2 regions of the Lactobacillus sp. WILCCON 0059 genome follow, and region 2 is predicted to be linked to the other one. Evidence: riboswitches for the same ligand, from Rfam matches in the RefSeq annotation. Region 2 holds a riboswitch; the other holds the start of a gene.
The links. Region 2 has a riboswitch for lysine ahead of ACYVUT_RS00885 (ABC transporter substrate-binding protein/permease). Riboswitches for the same ligand answer to the same signal wherever they lie in the genome.

Region 1 (7,279 bases), 1.0 Mb from region 2:
CATTTGGCAATAAACTTGCCGGAGCCGCGATATAGCCAAGCCGGTAGCCAGTCATGGCGTGTGACTTAGACAAGCCGCTGATCAAGATTACCTGCCCAGGCAACAAGCTTGCCAAGGAGAAGTGTTCTTGGTCGTAAGTCAGTTCACTGTAGATTTCATCACAGATTGCCAACAAGTGGTGCTTCTTAATCACTTCCGCCAAAGCAGTTAATTCATCTTTTGAATAAGTCCGCCCTGTTGGGTTGCATGGGTAGTTGAGCATGATTGCCTTAACCCGGTCACCGGCCGCCTTAATTTCTGCTTCCAGCCGTTCTGGCGTTAAATTGAAGCCAGTATCTGAAGTGTCGATCATCACCACTTCCCCGCCTGCCATTTCAATGTTGGTGAAGTAAAGGGAAAAGACTGGTGTTGGCACTAAAACCTTGTCACCGGGATTTAAAAGTCCCAGCAGAGTAGCCGTAATTGCTTCAGTAGCCCCGTCAGTTACGATGATTTCAGTCTCCGGGTCGTAGTCAACCTGTCTGGTTGACAAGAGGTACTTGCTGATGGCTTGGCGCAGGGCCAGCTTCCCCTTTGATGGCCCATAGTGGGAGTCATCTGCTTCAATTCCTCTGATAGCGGCTCTTTTAACATGGTCTGGCACTGCGAAGTCTGGTTCGCCCAAGGTGAGCTTGATGATTCCCGGGATTTGGGAAATTTCTTCGTCAAAAGCCCGGATGGCTGAAGGCGCGATTTTAGCAAGATTTTTGTTGCCTAAATCCCGCAAGTTAGGATCTGTTTCTGGCATGATGATCGTCTTTCTATCTAAAAACAAAAGATACTTTCTACAAAATGTTTTCCAGGCCGACATAAAGCTGGTCTAAGTCAGCTGCCTTTTCCAAGGCAACCTTGACCCCGCTCATGAAGGATGACCGGTCAAAGGAGTCCTGCCGGATGGTCAAGGCTTCCCCCTTGCCGCCAAAAAGAACCTGTTCATGGGCAACGTAGCCGGGCAAACGAACCGCGTGCAGCTTGATGCCTTGGTAATCACCGCCCCTTGCGCCTGGCAGGCTCTCTGTCGTGTCTGGAGCAGTTTGGTGGGGCTCGCGGACTTCAGCGATCAGCCTGGCTGTGGCCAAAGCCGTGCCTGATGGAGCATCTTTCTTATCTTCGTGGTGCATTTCAATAATTTCAACGTCTGGGAAGTACTTGGCTGCTTCCTGGGCAAACTTCATCAATAAAACAGCTGACATGCCGAAGTTTGGCGCGATCAAACCGCCTGTCCCCTTTTCCTTGGCTAATTGCTTCAGCTCTGCTTCTTGCTGGTCAGTCAAGCCAGTCGTCCCCACGATTGGCCGGTAGCCATTTTCCAAGGCATAACGTACGTTTTGATAGACAGAGGCTGGAACAGTAAAGTCAACCCAAATGTCGGCGGCAGCTGCCGGAATGTCGTCCAGACTGCTGTAGAGCTTAGCATCCGCTGGCAGGCCATAGTCTGCTGGATCGCTGCTCTTTAAATGGTGGGCCAGGCCAGCCGTAATTTCAAAGTCTGGCAGGCTTTCTACTAATTTAACGACTTGCTGCCCCATTGAGCCGGCAAAACCGGCCAATAAAATTCTTTGCATCTTACTCTCCTTCTAACATTTCACGCGTCAGCTGGCCAGCTAATGCATCCTTTGGCAGCTTCAAAGCTGTTGCCAATTCTTCCTTTTCTTCATTATTCAAGGCTACAAGTGGCAACCGTAAGCCCCCTACCTGGTAGCCTAAGGCTGATAAAGCTGCCTTAACTGGGGACGGGGACGGGAACATGAACAAAGCGTTCATCCGCGGGGTCAGCCAGCGCTGCAGGCTGCCGGCCAAGGCAAAATTGCCCGCGTAAAGTTCATCGTACATCTCCCGCATTCTTGGCGTATACAGGTGGCTGGCAACTGAAATGACCCCGTCAGCGCCCAAAACTCTGGCAGTAAGTGCCTGGGCATCTTCACCAGTAAAGACGGCGAAGTCTACTGGCCGGCCGGACACGATCTCTTCGATTTCTTCCAGACTGGCACACTGCTTGATACCGGCAATATTGGGATGCTGGGCCAGCTGTAAAATAGTTGACACTTCCATTTTAACCCCAGTCCGGCCAGGGATGTTATAGATGACTACTGGAATGTGAACCTGGTCAGCTACTGCTGTAAAGTGGGCAATCATTGACCGCTGGTTTGGCTTGTTGTATGGCGGAACTACGACCAAAGCATAGTCGATGCCTGGAATTTGGGCGACTTCTTCAGTAAAAGCAATGGTTTCAGCCGTATTATTGCTGCCAGTGCCGGCAATAACCGGCACCCGGCCGTTTACAATCTGGCCAAAGCGGGTGTACAGGGCGATCTTTTCGTCATGGGTCAAAGTAGGCGTCTCCCCGGTTGTCCCCCCGATCACAAAGCCGTTAGAGCCTTGGTTAATCAAATTATTGGTTAATTCAGTCAAGCTGGCAAAGTCGATCTCTCCGTCTTCCGTAAAAGGCGTAATGATTGCTGTCAGTAAGTCCGCGTTTTGTAAGTTTTGGTTCATTGTCTTTGCCTCTATTGTATATTTAGTCTTCCGTCATCCGGTATTCCAAAAAGCCGGTAATTGCCGCTATGCCGCGGCTGATTGAACTTTCCTGCGGTTTTAATGTTGCTGAGTGCAGGGGTGAATCGTCTTCAACGCCCAGCCAGAACATGGTTCCCGGGATCTGGGCCAGGAGGTAGCCGAAGTCTTCCCCGGTCATGGCTGGTGCTGTTTCGACATATTCAACTCCGTCAGCTTCCTTCATGTAGTTAATGAAGTTTCTCGTCAATTCCGGGTTGTTTTCAACCGGCCAGTAGCCGCCTTGGTTGAGTTCCAGCTTGACTTTGACGCCAAAGCTCAGCTCAATTCCCTGGCAGACTTCAGCCAGTCTTTTATCGATCAGTTCGATCATGCTCTGGGTTAGGCCCCGGATCGTGCCTTCAATTCTGGCTGAATCCGCGATTACGTTTCGGATCTTGCCGGCAGTAACCTTGCCCAAAGTAATAACTCCGCTTTGAATCGGGTCGATATTTCTGGAAATGATAGTCTGAACCTGCATGATCAAGGCAGCTGCCGCGACAACCGCGTCATTTGACAGCTGCGGGAAGGCAGCGTGCCCGCCTTTGCCTTGAATATCGATGTTGACTTCAGTCGTCCCGGCAAACAAGGTGCCATTCCGGCAGCCAATCGCTCCAGCTGGCAGGCTTGGATTGTCGTGCAGGCCGTAGAATTCATCAACATGCCACTTGCCAGTGAAAAGTCCCAGCTGGTAGGCCTTCATGCCGCCGCTCTCGCTCTCTTCAGCCGGCTGGAAGAAGAAAAGGAGGTTGTCAGTTGGCTGATGCTCACTAAAATAGCTAAGGATGCCCAAGGCCACAGTCATGTGGATGTCGTGTCCGCAGGCATGCATTACGCCCGGATGTTTGGAAGCAAATGGCAGGCCGGTTGCCTCAGTTACCGGCAGAGCGTCAATATCAGCCCGGTAACCAATGGTCCGTTTGGCCTTTGACCCCTTGACCAGAACCAGGAGAGCGGTTGGCAATTCAGCCGGCTCTTTGATTTCCAGGTAGTCTTGCTTCATCTGCTTGATCACATCCAAGAGATAAGCGTGGGTTTGATATTCTTCTAAGGCCAATTCCGGGATCTGGTGGAGCTGGCGCCGGATTTGAAGCAACTCGGCTTCGGTCAATACTGCCATATAAAAACTTCCTTAATGTGGACTAACTTCTGTTTGCTTGGACTAATCGATTCTTTTTCTTTACAGCTTGCGCAGGTCTTCTTCCAGACCAGTCTTGCTTTCAGTCTTGGCATCGACTTCCTTGATTACCTTGGCAGGAACACCGGCAACAACCGTGTGCGGAGCCACGTCCTTGGTTACGACCGCGCCGGCTGCGACAACAGCGCCTTCACCAACGTGAACGCCTTCCAAAACAACCGCGTTGGCACCGATCAAAACATCATCGTCAACGCGGACTGGCAAAGCTGAAGCTGGTTCAACTACCCCGGCTAAGACCGTACCGGCACCGATGTGGCAATTCTTGCCAACGATGGCCCGGCCGCCTAAAATTGCCCCCATGTCGATCATGGAGCCAGCACCGATTTCCGCGCCGATGTTGATCACGGCCCCCATCATGATAACCGCGTTGTCACCAATCAAGACTTGGTCACGGATGATAGCGCCCGGTTCAATTCGGGCATTGATTTCCTTGAGATCCAGCAAAGGAACAGCGGAATTGCGGGCAGTGTTTTCCACACGGACTGATTCAAAGTCAGCTTCATGTTCTGCCAAAAATGGCTTAAGAACTTGCCAGTCACCGAAAACTACCCCAGCTTGACCGCTGACAAAAGGATCCGTGCCTTCCGGGAAAGTGACCTGGTCCAGATTTGCTCCTCTCAAGTAAACCTTGACTGGGGTCTTCTTTGGTGCTGAACCAATGTAATTGATAATGCTTTGTGCGTCTAATTCTGCCATTGTATCTTTCTCTTTCTAAACTATTCTGTTTCTGTTGATGATTACTTTGAAGAGGCAAAGAAAAAGCTCCAGATCGCCTTAACAATCTGGAGCCCGAAAAATTCAAAATTAAATTTCACGTCAAATTGCAAGCGCAACGCAGGTACCTTCCCTGCGACAGTCCATGGCCTCTTAAGCCATAGCCCAGCCAATCCGCCTTGCCAATGCGGACGCTTCGGCAACCTCCCCTTTCTTGCAAGTTCTTCGCCTGGCGGGCTCTCTTGCTTTACTCTTGTCGGTTGCGCCTCTTCAATTTGTAATCAGTTTATAATACTAGCTTCATCTTGTCAACGGCTTTTTTATCTTTTATTTGCATATTTTTTATTCATAGTCCGCCCGATTCATTGGTATAGCAGTGAATAGGTGCGATTAGCCATGAATTATCGAAATCTTTTTTTGCATTTTCCGGAGAAAAATGGTAAAGTCCATTCTGATTAAACTTAAATTCTGATTAAAAGACTGAATATGAAAGAGAGTAGCAAAATGAAAGTAGTTAAGTTTGGTGGCAGTTCCCTGGCTAGCGGCCCTGCTGTAGAAAATGCTTTAAAGATCATTACCGCTGAAGCTGAAAGACAAGTTGTCGTTACGTCTGCCCCAGGCAAACGCTTTGACGAAGATATCAAGGTCACTGACCTCTTGATCAAGTATGCCCATGAAATCAATCATGGCAGAAACGGACTTGAAGTTGCTGACCGGATCTTCCAACGCTACGTTGAAATTGGCGAATACTTTAACTTGCCAACGGAAGAGCTCTTGCCCTTGAAAGAAATTCTGCTGGATTTGCCAAAGCAGCCATATCCAAACAAGAACTACCTGCAAGCGGCCTTTAAGGCGCACGGCGAACGGTTAAATGCCAAGTTGATCGCCAAGATTCTGCAAAGCCAGGGAGTAAAGGCCCGCTACGTCGACCCTAAAGAAGCAGGGATCATCGTCACCGGGAGTCCAAATAACGCCTCTGTCAACCCAGAAAGCTACCAGCTCTTGGACAACTTTGCCTATGATGCTGATGAAAAGCTGATTTTCCCAGGCTTTTACGGCTATACTCTGGCCGGTCACATCGCCACTTTTTCAAGAGGCGGTTCAGACATTACCGGTGCTATTTTGGCCAGAGGCTTCCATGCCGACCTATATGAAAACTTTACTGATGTCGACGCTATTTTCTCAGCTAACCCGAAGGTGGTTGACCAGCCTCAGCCGATTCACACGATGACCTACCGGGAAATGAGGGAACTATCCTATGCTGGTTTCTCTGTCTTTCACGATGAAGCCTTGATCCCGGCAATTCAAGGGCAGATTCCAATCAACGTCAAGAATACCCAGCACCCGGAAAAGCGCGGGACCATGATCGTGCCGGAAAAAGGCTTCAAGCCTGAAACCATCATTACCGGGATCGCCAGTGGCAAGCACTTTGGAGCACTTTACCTGCACAAATACCTGCTCAACAAGGAAGTTGGCTTTACCCTCCGTATTCTGCAGATCTTAAGCAAGCACAAGCTTTCCTACGAACATATGCCAACCGGGATCGACGACCTGACGATCATCTTTGACAGAGATGCTCTGAACGACGAATTGATCGACCAAGTCTGCAACGAAATTCAAAATGAAGTCAACCCAGACCACCTAGAATGGATCAGTGATTACGCGATCATCATGCTGGTCGGTGAAGGCATGCGGGACCGGATCGGGGTCATGCGGGACATCGCCACTCCAGTATCTAGAGAAGGCATTTCTCTCCGGATGGTCAACCAAGGGGCTTCCGAAATTTCCATCATGCTGGGTACGGCAGCTAAAGATGCCGACCAGGCAGTAGCTGCGATTTACGACTACTTTTTCAAGCAAGAAGCACAAGGAGAATAAAATGACTAAATTATTGAAAGTCCACGGGTCACAGAATTCCTTCTTCATTCTGGACCAGACTGAACTGGAAAATCCGCTGACTGACAGTGAACTGCGGCAATTGACCAAGACCCTTACTAGCCATAAGAGCGGCCTGCTTGGCGGAGCCGATGGCATCCTGTCAGTTGAAGAATCAAGTCACTCTGGCGTTTTAGGCAAAATGCGGGTAATCAATGCTGACGGCAGTGAAGCTTCAATGTGCGGCAACGGCCTTAGAACTGTTGCCCGCTACCTGCACGAAAAGACCGGGGAAAGCCAGTTTAAGGTGGAAACCATGTACGCAGACCTGGCCGTCCGGCAAGCCGAAGACTTTGCGGCAGGCGTGCCGGCTTTCGGGGTAGAAATCTCCCCTGTCCGCTTTAACAAAGAGGCTTTGCCTTTTGACAATCTGGGCCACGATCGCCTTTTGGACACACTGGTTCCAGAATTGGTTCCAGGCTGGCGTTTTAGCGCTCTGGCCGTGCCTAATCCCCATTTGATTGCTTTTATCAAAGAAGAAGACCTGGAAAGCCCGGTCTTAGGAGAGCTTGGTGCCTACTTGAACGGCGATAATCCTTACTTCTCAGACGGGGTCAACATCAACTACACCGTTATCCGCGGCGACAGCCAGCTTTTTGTCAGAACCTATGAACGGGGCGTTGGCTTTACCAATGCCTGCGGGACTGGGATGTCGGCCAGTTCTTTGGCCTTTGCCTTGACGCACCCGGACCTGGGCCATTTTGAAAAAGAGATCTCTGTCTACAATCCTGGCGGCATGGTCAAGACCGTCTTGCACCAAAAGGACCACAGCTACTGGATCGAACTGATCGGCAACGCGACTGAAACCCATACCGTTGAAATCCCAGAAGATCAGCTGCA
Region 2 (7,279 bases):
CCTGAAAAAGGCCAAGCACCCCGTCTTTTTGACCGGGGCTGGCGTGTCAACCCACTCCGGCATCCCCGACTACCGGTCCAAAACTGGCATCTACAACGGGGTCAGCGAACCCCCGGAAGTCATCTTGAGCGAGGAGACCCTCTATGACCGGCCCCAGCTTTTTTACGACTTCGTCATGCAAAACATGTACTTCCCGGACGCCAAGCCGAACCTGATCCACCAAAAGATCGCGGCCATCTGCAATGAAAAAGGGGCCCTCATCACCCAAAACATCGACACCCTGGACCGGCAGGCCGGCAACCAGCACGTGACCGAATTTCATGGCAACCTCTACGACATCTACTGCTCCAAGTGCAAGCAAAAGGTCAGCTATGAGGAATACGCCAAGGGCTACAAGCACGAGTGCGGCGGCATCATCCGGCCCGGCATCGTCCTTTACGGGGAAGGCATCAACCCGGACAATGTCAACCAGTCCATCCTGGAAATGCGGCAAAGTGACCTGGTCGTGATCGTCGGCACCAGCTTCGTCGTCTACCCCTTCGCCGGCCTCTTAGGCTACGCGCCAAAAGACGCCAAAATTTGGGCGGTCAACCTGACTGAGATCCCGGCACAAGGGATCAAGCAGCTGATCGGCGACGCCTTGGAAGTTTTTAAGGAAGTTTAGCCAGAGCAGCTTCAGCTGCTTCTTTTAAGACAATGGCCTGGTTGTGCTCTTCATCTTTAGCCCCGTACAAAAAGAGGACATCTTCTTTTTGCAAGAGCTCTTGCAAATGTTCCACGAAAGCCGGCCATTCCGGATTGTCCGCTAATTCTTCCAAGTAATATTGACGGAAGTCCGGATACCGGTCCGGGTCATGCTTGAACCAGCTCCGCAATTCCCGGCTGGGAGCCAGCTCTTTCTCCCACTCGTCCAAATTGGCGGCTTCTTTTTTGACCCCCCGGGGCCAGAGCCGGTCGACTAAGATCCGGTAGCCAGCTGGCTGCTCTTTGGCATAGATACGGACAGTTTTGATCGTTGACATAGATGCACGCTTTCTCTTAAAGATGTTTTTTATTACGGCTTTTACTGTATTTCTTATTTTAGTTAGAAAGATTGATTAAGCAATGGACTACAGGAATTTTTTCACCGGCCGGCCCACCAGCGAGATCTGCCAGGACTTGATCGGCCGCCCTTTTTACTATCAAGCCGGCGGGGAAAAAATCGGCGGCTATATCGTTGAAGCCGAAGCCTACCTGGGGGTAAAGGACCGGGCCGCCCACTCCTTTGGGGGAAGAAGAAGCCAGGCCAACGAGGGCCTGTGGCGGGCAGGCGGGACAATTTACATCTATGCCCAGCGGCAGTACGTCTTTTTCGACGTGGCCTGCCAGGAGGAAGGCAACCCCCAGGGGGTCTTAATCCGGGCCATTGAGCCAGTCTGGGGCATCGACGAAATGACCAAAAACCGGGGCGGCAAAAACGGGGTCCTTTTGACCAACGGACCAGCCAAATTAATGCAGGCCATGGGTATCAAGTCAAGAAAATGGGACCTGGCCCCTTTGGCGGACAGTCCTTTCACCATTGATTTGACTGAGAAAAAAGCGGCTAAAGAGATCGCCGCTTCCCCTAGAATCGGGATCGTCCAAGCTGACCCGGAATGGGCCCAGGCGCCTCTTCGCTATTACCTGGCCGGCAACCCCTACGTTTCTGGCATGAAGAAGCGGGACTGGGCGGAAGATCATGGCTGGGCGTGAATAAGAAAAGCGCTGACAATCGCCAAAAATTCAAAAAGCTAATTTTTTCTTGACATTTTCTTAAAAGTAATTTAGCCTAAATGTAGTTAAAAAATTATCCAATACAATAGAGGTCGCGATCGTTCACAAAAGCAAGGGGAGCTCACTGACAGTGCTGAGCCTTGTCACTAAGGGATATCGCCGAAATCAGCAGGGTAGTCGTGCGCGCTGTTGGTTGGGCTGCAGGAGAAAATTCTGCAGACTGTCCTAGTTTTCTAGGGAGCGCTATAATTTTTGGTATTCATACTGAATTTTACAGAAACAAAGCAAGCCTCATTGTACACGCAATGGGGCTTTTTTGCCGCTTTTTATTGTATTTCATAACTTGCAAAAAGCATATCGGAGGTTTATTCAGATGAAAAAGCACAGCAGCTGGATCAGCGCCTTAATGGCGGCGGTCCTGACGCTTGTCTTAGCTGTCAGTTGGAGCCAGCCGGCGCAAGCCAGCGGCACCTTGAAGATTGGGATGGAAGCCAACTACGCTCCATACAACTGGACCCAGACCACGTCCGCTAACGGCGCGGTCAAGATCGACGGGACCAGCTCCTACGCCAATGGTTACGACGTCAAGATCGCCAAGATCATTGCCAAGAAGCTGGGCAAGAAGGTCATCGTGGAAAAGACCCAGTGGGACGGGCTTTTGCCAGCCCTGACCAGTGGCAAGATCGACTTGATCATTGCCGGGATGAGCCCAACGGCTGAAAGACGGAAGGCCATCAACTTTACCACTCCATACCGGACCACCAACTTCGTGGTCATCGTCAACAAGCAGAGCAAGTACGCCAAGGCCAAGTACCTGACTGACTTCAAGGGGGCCAAGCTGACCGCCCAGCAAGGGACTCTGCACTATGACCTGATCAAGCAGCTGCCAGGCGCTACGCGTGAGCCAGCCTCCAAGGACTTCGCCGCCATGCGGGAATCCCTGGAAGCAGGGACGATCGACGGTTACGTGGCTGAAGACACGGAACTGACCTCCTTCAAGATGGTCGACTCCAACATCACCGGGGTCAACCTGTCCAAGATGAAGGGCTTCAAGGTCTCCTCTTCTGACGCTGAAGTTTCCATCGGGGTCAAGAAGGGCAACGACCAGCTGCTCAGTCAGGTCAACAAGGTTTTGGCCGGCATTTCCACTTCAGAAAGAAACAAGCTGATGAAGGAAGCTGTTCAGCAGCAGCCGCAGACCAACACCAAGAAGGAAAACTGGCTGGTCTCCATGCTGAAGAACTACGGGCAGATGATCCTGGAAGGGATCGGGATGACTCTCTTGATCTCCTTGATCGGTACCATTGCCGGTTTCTTCATCGGTTTATTGGTCGGGATCGTGCGGACTATTCCAGAGCCAAAGAACAAGTTCAAGAAGGGCCTTTTAGCCTTCTGCAAGTGGCTTTTGTCAGTCTACGTTGAAATCTTCCGCGGTACGCCAATGATGGTTCAAGCCGCGGTTATCTACTACGGGATTGCCCAGTTCTGGCACATCAACTTGAACAGAACGGTTGCCGCTTTGATCATCGTCTCCATCAACACCGGGGCCTACCTGGCCGAAGTCATCCGCGGGGGGATCATCTCCACGCCGAAGGGGCAGTTTGAAGCCGCCAGTGCTTTGGGGATGACCCACAACCAGAGAATGTGGAACATCATCCTGCCACAGGCCATCCGGAACTGTCTGCCGTCAATCACCAACGAATTTATCGTCAACATCAAGGACACTTCAGTATTGAGCATCATTTCAGTATCAGAACTGTTCTTCGTTGGTTCAACGATTGCCAGCCAGAGCTTCCAGTTCTTCCAAACCTACCTGGTCATCTCGGTCATCTACCTCTTCTTGACCTTTACGATCACCCGGATCTTCAACTTGATTGAAAAGCACATCGAAGGTCCTGAAAACTACAATATGATGGCCAACCAAGTTCAAGTCGGCAAGCAGGAAGGAGACAAGTAAAAGATGGCTGATTACAAGGGCAATGAAACTATTTTAAATGTTCAGCACCTGCAAAAGGCTTACGGTGAACACCAGGTTTTGAAGGATATTTCCTTTGAAGTCCACAAGGGCGAGGTTATGACGGTCATCGGTCCTTCCGGTGGCGGTAAGTCAACCATGCTCCGCTGCATCAACTTGCTGGAAGATCCAACTGGCGGGAAAATTCTTTTCCATGACCAAAACATCCTGGATGAAAACTTCAACATCCCCCACTACCGGTCCAAGGTCGGCATGGTTTTCCAGCAGTTTGAGCTTTTTGAAAACAAGAACGTCTTGCAAAACTGCATGATCGGCCAGGAACTGGTTCTGAAGCGGTCAAAGGAAGAAGCCAAGAAGATTGCCTTGGAGAACCTGAAGACCGTTGGGATGGACCCTTACGTCGACGCTAAGCCCCGCCAATTGTCTGGTGGGCAGAAACAGAGAGTAGCGATTGCCAGAGCCATCTCCATGAACCCGGAAATCCTCCTCTTCGACGAACCGACTAGTGCCCTTGACCCGGAAATGGTCGGGGAAGTTTTGGAAACCATGAAGAAGCTGGCCAAGACTGGTTTGACCATGATTGTGGTTACCCACGAAATGGCCTTCGCCAAGGAAGTTTCCGACCAGGTCCTCTTCATGAGCGACGGTTACGTGGCTGAACAAGGCAGCCCGGATGAAATCTTCAACCATCCGCAAAGCGAAAAGACCCAGAAGTTCTTAGCCAACTTCCGTGGCCCGCAAATTTAATGAATGCATAGAAAAAGCAGCCTCACGGCTGCTTTTTTCTGTTTGCGGAAAATAACGTGATTTAAATTCTTGCGAAGTTCATCGAAACATTTCAAAAAAACTTTTTTAAACAAATAAGTAAAAATCAAAGAAAAAATAGCTAAATTTATGTTTCAATGCCAAACCAAAGTACTTTAAGAGTATAATTAACTATATGAAAGGTTTGTGAGATGATGAGCTTTTCTTGTTGTGCTAGTGTATTGCTGCGATAGTGCTGAAGAATGATAGGGATATATGTTTCTTGTACACGTTTCTTCATTACTAAAAACACTGTAGTGCTATTACACTAACGAGAAAGATGGACTTTGTGAGGTGGAAAGGATGAAAAGAAAAATTGTATTTGGTCTGCAATTAATCGTTAACGTGTATTTTGCTACTTGGCCTTTGCGGTTGATTGTAGATAATTCAGCTAAGTGGCGCTTGTCTGGACCAGCCAATGGCTTTTTTGGCTTCATGGACCGGGTCGCCAAAAGTATTTCTTGGCCGCTCTTTTTAGTCTACCTGCTTTTGCTGGTAATGATTGCAGTGGCCGCTCTTTGGACTTGGTTCTTTGAGTGCAAACAAGACACGATAAAACAAGGTTGGCAGAAGATTATCTGGTTTTTGCAGCTGATCATTAATGAACTGGGTTGTCTGGGTTTAACCTCATCATGGACTATGATGCTAGAGTACGACAGTGATCCAGGATGGGCCATTATTGTTGACCTGTTCATGCTTTTTATCATAGTTATTTTCGCTTTTGCCTTAACTGAAAAGTTTACTAATCGTGGAGGAGATAATTCTGGATCATACCCATCGTAGCACTAACAACTAAATCACAAATACAAGAAAAGGCTTCCGCTTACCGCGGAAGCCTTTTGCTTATCTTCTTTCTATCCTACTTGGCCAAGCCTTCAAAGGTGTAGACGAAGGCGTCGCGCTGACTCTTTTGGTCGTGGGCCAGGTAGCGGACCTCCAACAAGTACTGCTTGCCTCTGAAGTTGAAAATCCGGCTGACTGGGCCCGGCTTTTGGGCGCTTTCTTCCATCAATTCCAGGATAGCCTGCTTGAATGGGTATTCCTGGTTGGCCTTTGCTTCCCAGCTATCAAGCTTGTAGCCGAAGCCCCTTAGGGACTGCCGGTAGCTCTCATTCATGAAGCTGAAGCGGACAAATGCATCTGTCCCCTTCTCCAGAATGCAAATCGGCAGCTTGATGCCCACAGTCTGCTGGCTGCCCCGGTCAATCATCGGGTCAAACAGCACATTAACCTGGCTGATCTGGTCATAGTAGTGGTTGCTGCAAGGATCCTCCAGTTGGCCGGCCTCCAGCTTTGCCAAAAATTCTTCTTCCGGAATCGGCTTGGAGAATAAGTAGCCCTGCTGGCGCTCGCAGCCAATTTCCCGCAAGAAATCCGACTGCTCCTGGGTTTCCACCCCTTCACAAAGGGTGTGCATCCCCAGCTTTTTGGCCATATCAACCACAATGGCCAGCAAGGTCTTGACCTTGGACCGGCTGTTAAAGTCCCGCAAAAAGACCATATCGATCTTCAAAAGGTCAAAATCATATTCATCCAAATTATTGAAGTTGGAATAGCCGCTGCCGAAGTCGTCCATCCAGACCTCATAACCGCTCTTATGGAAATTGGCGATAGCCTGCCGCAATTCCTGCGGTTTGCTGGTCACGGTCGATTCCAGGATTTCAATCTTCAGCAGACTGGATGGCAGCTTAAATTGCTGGCGGATTTTTTCAATCTCGGCAAAAATGTCGCAGACCTGGAAGTCCACCCGGGAGAGGTTGACCGAGATCGGCACCAAAGGCTTCTTTTCCTCTCTTCTTCTGGCCAGCATAGCGCAGACTTGGCGGATGATGGATAAGTCCAGCTTGTGCACCAGGTGGGCCTCTTCCAGAACCTCAATAAAGAAATTCGGTCCCAAAACCCCGTACTTTGGGTCAACCCAGCGGGCCAGGGCTTCTGCCCCGCAGATCCGCCCGGTCAAGCTGCGGCTCTCCAGCTGGAAGTAAGGCCGGATCCAGCCCTCGTCCAAGGCTTTTTGGAAGTTCTCCAGGACATAGCCCCGTCTTTCAAATTCTTCCCGGACTTCCCTGTTGTAGACCTGGCAGACCACCGCCCGGTTGTTGTTGAGGTAGCGCAAAGCCCGCTTGGCCTTGTCGACCGCCGTCATCAAACCCTCGCTGACGTCTTTATAGTGGTAGACCCCGGCCCGGATGCTGGCGTCTGTCTCCTTGTTAACCTCATCTGCCGCCTCTTCCAGGCTCTTTACCAGGTCGGGCGCGTCCGTGGCCAAGAGGAAGTTGTCTTCCGCGAAGCGGACCAATACTCCATCCTTAAAAAACTTCTGCAGAATTTGGGCAATCTGCAAGAGAAGCTGGTCGCCCTTCTCAAAGCCATAGCGATTGTTGTAGGCCTGCATGTTACTGACATTGATCAAAACAACAGCAGGCGTATCCCCTTTTTCCAGGCAAGACTTAAGGTAGGAGCGGGCAAAACTGTGGAAGTAGTTGGTGTTGGGCAGGCCAGTCACCTTGTCGACGAAGAAGTTGTTTTCCCGGATTTCCCCATCCAGGTCCCGCTTTTGGTGGTAGACCTTTTCTTCCGCGATCCGCAATTGCGCCGCCAGATCCCCGTCAGCCATGTCCAAGCGGACAGCAGAAGTCACCAGCTGGGGCGAAACAGACAGGCCATGCACATCAGACAGATGCTTGACCTCTTCCTGCATGTCGTCAAAAAAGCTTTTGACCGCGGCGTCATCAGCCAGCTTCACCA

Region 1: it holds a riboswitch for lysine, as region 2 does, so the genes downstream of both, dapD (2,3,4,5-tetrahydropyridine-2,6-dicarboxylate N-acetyltransferase) here and ACYVUT_RS00885 (ABC transporter substrate-binding protein/permease) in region 2, are expected to answer to the same signal.

What each region holds. Positions count from the first base shown of each region.
Region 1 is NZ_JBUBHN010000001.1:1,216,510-1,223,788, forward strand. It holds gene ACYVUT_RS05820 (aminotransferase class I/II-fold pyridoxal phosphate-dependent enzyme) at 1-787, opposite strand, end outside; gene dapB (4-hydroxy-tetrahydrodipicolinate reductase) at 825-1,604, opposite strand; gene dapA (4-hydroxy-tetrahydrodipicolinate synthase) at 1,606-2,535, opposite strand; gene ACYVUT_RS05835 (N-acetyldiaminopimelate deacetylase) at 2,558-3,712, opposite strand; gene dapD (2,3,4,5-tetrahydropyridine-2,6-dicarboxylate N-acetyltransferase) at 3,773-4,486, opposite strand; lysine riboswitch at 4,607-4,783, opposite strand; gene ACYVUT_RS05845 (aspartate kinase) at 5,009-6,382, shown strand; gene dapF (diaminopimelate epimerase) at 6,384-7,279, shown strand, end outside.
Region 2 is NZ_JBUBHN010000001.1:175,715-182,993, reverse strand. It holds gene ACYVUT_RS00900 (NAD-dependent protein deacylase) at 1-664, shown strand, start outside; gene ACYVUT_RS00895 (DUF488 domain-containing protein) at 651-1,022, opposite strand; gene ACYVUT_RS00890 (DNA-3-methyladenine glycosylase) at 1,105-1,731, shown strand; lysine riboswitch at 1,831-2,006, shown strand; gene ACYVUT_RS00885 (ABC transporter substrate-binding protein/permease) at 2,126-3,709, shown strand; gene ACYVUT_RS00880 (amino acid ABC transporter ATP-binding protein) at 3,713-4,474, shown strand; gene ACYVUT_RS00875 (hypothetical protein) at 4,835-5,314, shown strand; gene ACYVUT_RS00870 (EAL domain-containing protein) at 5,391-7,279, opposite strand, start outside.